2 regions of the Metabacillus herbersteinensis genome follow, and region 2 is predicted to be linked to the other one. Evidence: predicted binding sites of a transcription regulator. Region 2 holds the regulator's gene; the other holds the start of a gene.

Region 1 (2,196 bases), on a different contig from region 2:
CGATTGGAATCAGTAAAACAAACAACCACATCACAAGAGGGTGATAATCTTGGAACACTGGAAAATATGGCAATACAACCATTGCAACCGCGACAAAGGCAAACGTAAATAAAACCGTCAAAAACAACGTATGTTTTAACATATGAAAGTGCAATTCTCTTTTTTTCTCAGCAACAAACTTAGAGATCGAGATTGGTAGCTCCAAACTAGCAAAAACGACAATTAAAAAAATGACAGGAAGAATAGACATGTACAAGCCCATTCCTTCCTCTCCAAGCTCCCTCGCTAAAATCATATTCACAAAAAATTCTAAACACTCACTAAAAAAAGCTGCAACCACCAACAGCACCGTGCCCTTATAAAATGAATTCACCCTATATTCTCCTCACCACTAAACGTATTCAACCTACCTTTCTAACAATATATGAGACAAGTAGTTAAAATATTAATAGCGGTGCTCATGTTACCTGCGTTCGTGCTTTGATTATTAAAAAAGCGCAAGCGCCTTAATCAGCCTTAGGCATAGCATAAGGCGATTATAAATAGTAGGCGTTCTATGCGTTCTATGCCTTCTATTTATAATTGACTTATGACCTCGAGGCAGTGACTTCCCTGTCGCATTGACTGCACTAGCACGTCCTGTGCGTTGGTGCTGGATTCAGAAACGCTTACTAAGTCTGAAATTATATAACTACTGATATTATGAACTTTATGTGAAGTGCTTCACAAACTCTTTTCATTAAAACAAATATACTGTATGATAAAAGTATAAAGATTGTGAAATACATCACATATTTATCCTGGAGGAAATTCAGATGACAACTCTTAAGAAAACAGCTTCATTTAGTCTTTTACTGATCACCATTCTGTTTACACCTTTTTTTGCAAATGCTCATGTAAAATGGTTCACAGAGCAAGAACCGATAAAAATACCTTTAGAAGAGATAATTTCTCCTTTATTCATTTTACTCTCAGTCCTTATCGCGATATTCCTGAGCATTGTGCCACAAATTGTTCCTTACTTTGCAAACTTCAAGCTAACCAAAATCCTTGATGGAACGTTAGACGGCTGGCGTAAGTATTCTCGATATATACTCAAATATGGAACGGCAGCTGCTTTGATGATTCAAGTAACATCTGGGACTCTTTTTGCACCTGAATTTCATCTAAATTCAACATTTCAGCTCATTTTTATATGGCTGGCAATTGGATTATTGCTAGTTCCACATCATTTAGCAACAAAATTAGCTGCATTACTCTTAGTTGGATTGTTCATCGATGTCATGCAAACAGTTGGCGTTTTTCATATGCTTGATTACGGTTTTTATCTCGCTATTATAGGTGTTCTCTTAATAGGAAAAACCAAATTTGAAAATTTAGGATTTCCATTTTTATATTTAGGTACTGGCCTTTCATTATGCTGGGTTGCTGTCGAAAAGTGGGTTTATCCAGCATTATCAATTGAGATTATTCAGACACACCATGTTCCAATGTTTGGTGTTTCACCTGAAATGTTTGTGATTCTCAGTGCATTTATTGAATTTGTGGTAGGTTATGCATTGGTTGTTGGAATCTTAAATCGCTTCCTATCTGTGGTATTAACGGGGGTATTTATCATGACAACCATGATTTTTGGTTTTACAGAAATGATCGGACACTTTATGATTCATGTTGTTTTGATCATCTTTGTAATCGAAGGAGTTGGGTTCTATAAGCCACCAATTAAAATTCACAAAAGCCGAACCGATCAAATGATTTTCGTGTTCTTAAATTTTATTTTCGTCTTGGCAACAACGGTTTTAATCTATTATCGTTTTGCAGGTTAAGAAGAAAGGTAATAATCAAGGGGGAAAACAAAACAGTGGCTCAATCAGCCACTGTTTTGTTGAGGTAACGTCATCACTCTCATAAAATCCTTGATAAACGCTTCATAATTTAATTTCAACTGTATCGTCGATTTAACGCCTGGTTGATCTTCTTTGGGAATTGGCCTGAAGTCTGCAATGCTTTCACCAACAGAAATTCCATAGCGTTCAATTTGTACTTTTTTCCGAACGGAATTTCGCACAATTTCAGGATTGACGAGACCGCTTAGTGCAACAACGTCATGAAAGGGTGCCCCCTCAATTCCAGGAACTAGCTTTTTATAAGCATCATAGTAGTAGTCATAAATCCCTTGAAATAACGGACCAAAGT
Region 2 (2,196 bases):
GCGGAACTGTCACCATTAAGTGAGATACAAGCTCAGGTGGTGTAATCAGTGCTGCAATCACGAGCAGGATAAAGTATGCATACCTACGAACTTCGACTAAGAACATCGGCGTGACGATACCTAATCTCGTTAGAAACATTATAATTACCGGTAATTGAAAAAGTAATCCGAATGGCAGGGTTAACTGTAATAAAAATGAAAAATATTCATTTATTCCAATGACTTGATTAACTCCTAAATCACTTGATATTCCCTCCATGAAATCGACAACGAATGGGAAAAGAATAAAATAAGAAAAGGCGATTCCAGAAAGAAACAATCCAATTGCCATTGGGATATAACTCAAGGTTACCCGTCTTTCTTTTTCATACAATCCAGGACTAACAAAAGACCACAATTGAAAGAGAATGATAGGTGAGGTAATAATTAGGGCAATAATAAAAGCAAATTTCATATAAACCATTAATGGATCTGTTAAATTAAAAGAATTCAGCGTTAAATTCTGTGCTTCTTCTGTATGTTGTAGATAGATAATTATCGGCCTTGAGAGCAAAAAACCAGCAATGATTGCTAAGACAAAGAAAACGACAACAAGTATAAGTCGTTTTCTTAGTTCTGTTATATGCTCTATGACCGACATTGCCTCAGGTTTCATATCGGATTCATCCTATCTTACTTCTTGTCTTCTTTCTTTTTTTCTTCATCATCATCATTTGCTAAACCTTTTGTTGCGTTCTTAAATTCACGTAAAGAACTACCTACCGCTTTTCCAAGCTCAGGTAATTTTTTTGGACCGAAAAATAATATAGCAATAAGAACTATTAAAATTAAACTTCCTGGACCGATCGGACCCATAGCTACACCTCCTTAAAAAGTATTATTCGTTTGGATAATGTTTTAGAAAATAAACCAGCGATTGTAGTTCAACCGCAAGATCAATGTGGTGTATTCTAATTTCATCCGGGACATTTAAACGAGCAGGGGTGAAATTTAATATTCCCTTTATTCCTTTAGCAATTAATCTGTCTGTAATTGATTGCGCTACATGTGCTGGAACTGTTAAGATTGCCACCGTAACATCTTCTGGTAAATGCTGTTCAAGCTCATCCAAGTGATAGACAACAACTCCACCAATTTCTGTTCCAATCTTGTTCTCATCAACATCAAACGCTATGGAAATGACCGTATTATTGTTTTTTGTAAAATTATAGTGTAAAAAAGCTGTTCCTAAATTCCCTACCCCTATTAATCCTACCTTTGTAATTTCATCTTGGTCTAGCGTTTTTCTAAAAAAGGATAACAAATAATTCACATTATAACCATACCCTTTTTTTCCCAACGCCCCAAAATATGAAAAATCTCTTCTGATCGTAGCCGAATCAACTTTCACCGCATCACTAAGCTCTGCAGAGGAAACCCGTTGCTTACCTGAAGAGTGTAGATTCTTTAAAAATCGGTAATACAGTGGCAAACGTTTCGCTGTTGCCTGCGGAATTTTAGATTGATCTATATTCACTCTTTTATCCCTCACGTTCTAAAGAAAACTCGGTCGTTTTTAAGGTAATGACCTAGCTGTACTGTTTAGGCATACATATTATTCAGTTATTTGATAGTGACCACTTTTGCCACCTGTTTTTTCTATTAAATAGGTTTGACCTATAATCATGCCTTTATCCACAGCTTTACACATGTCATAAACAGTAAGAGCGGTGACTGTTGCAGCAGTTAGCGCTTCCATTTCGACACCTGTACTCCCTTTTGTTTTAACTGTGACACGGATATTGAGGTGGTAGCTAGGCTTAGCTTCTTCCCAACTAAAGTGAATATCAACAGCTTTAAGTGAGAGCGGATGGCACATTGGAATGATGTTTGACGTATTCTTTGCTGCCATAATCCCAGCAACTTGGGCAACAGAAAGTACGTCACCTTTTCCTATTTGAAAATTTGTGATCAGATCATAAACTGTTTTAGGCATTTCTACGCTAGTTTTAGCGATGGCCGTTCTGACTGTTGTCTGCTTTTCAGAAATATCAACCATTTTCGCTCTACCTTGTCTATTAAAATGGGTAAATTGAGACATTAATTATTCCCCTAACTATACACTATTTTTTATATCCTGTCTGTTTACGTATTGTGACAATTGTATGTATACATCCCTTTAGTTGCCCCATTCGAAGTGATAGGCTACACTAATAT

What was found. Region 2 encodes Rex, which represses fermentation and respiration genes when NADH is low (regulators of the CRP and FNR family bind a similar motif). Its sites were predicted from a motif close to TTGTGAAATATTTCACAA; they were not measured.
Region 1: ACFFIX_RS04020 (DoxX family membrane protein) is a predicted target of Rex. The motif match lies at 712-729, and genes of this name have one in related genera.

The regions. Positions count from the first base shown of each region.
Region 1 covers NZ_JBHLVO010000002.1:198,285-200,480, reverse strand. The annotation lists gene ACFFIX_RS04025 (polysaccharide biosynthesis protein) at 1-373, opposite strand, end outside; gene ACFFIX_RS04020 (DoxX family membrane protein) at 816-1,826, shown strand; gene ACFFIX_RS04015 (nucleoside hydrolase) at 1,871-2,196, opposite strand, start outside.
Region 2 covers NZ_JBHLVO010000038.1:6,529-8,724, reverse strand. The annotation lists gene tatC (twin-arginine translocase subunit TatC) at 1-655, opposite strand, end outside; gene tatAY (sec-independent protein translocase protein TatAY) at 673-855, opposite strand; gene ACFFIX_RS24765 (redox-sensing transcriptional repressor Rex) at 878-1,516, opposite strand; gene moaC (cyclic pyranopterin monophosphate synthase MoaC) at 1,595-2,080, opposite strand.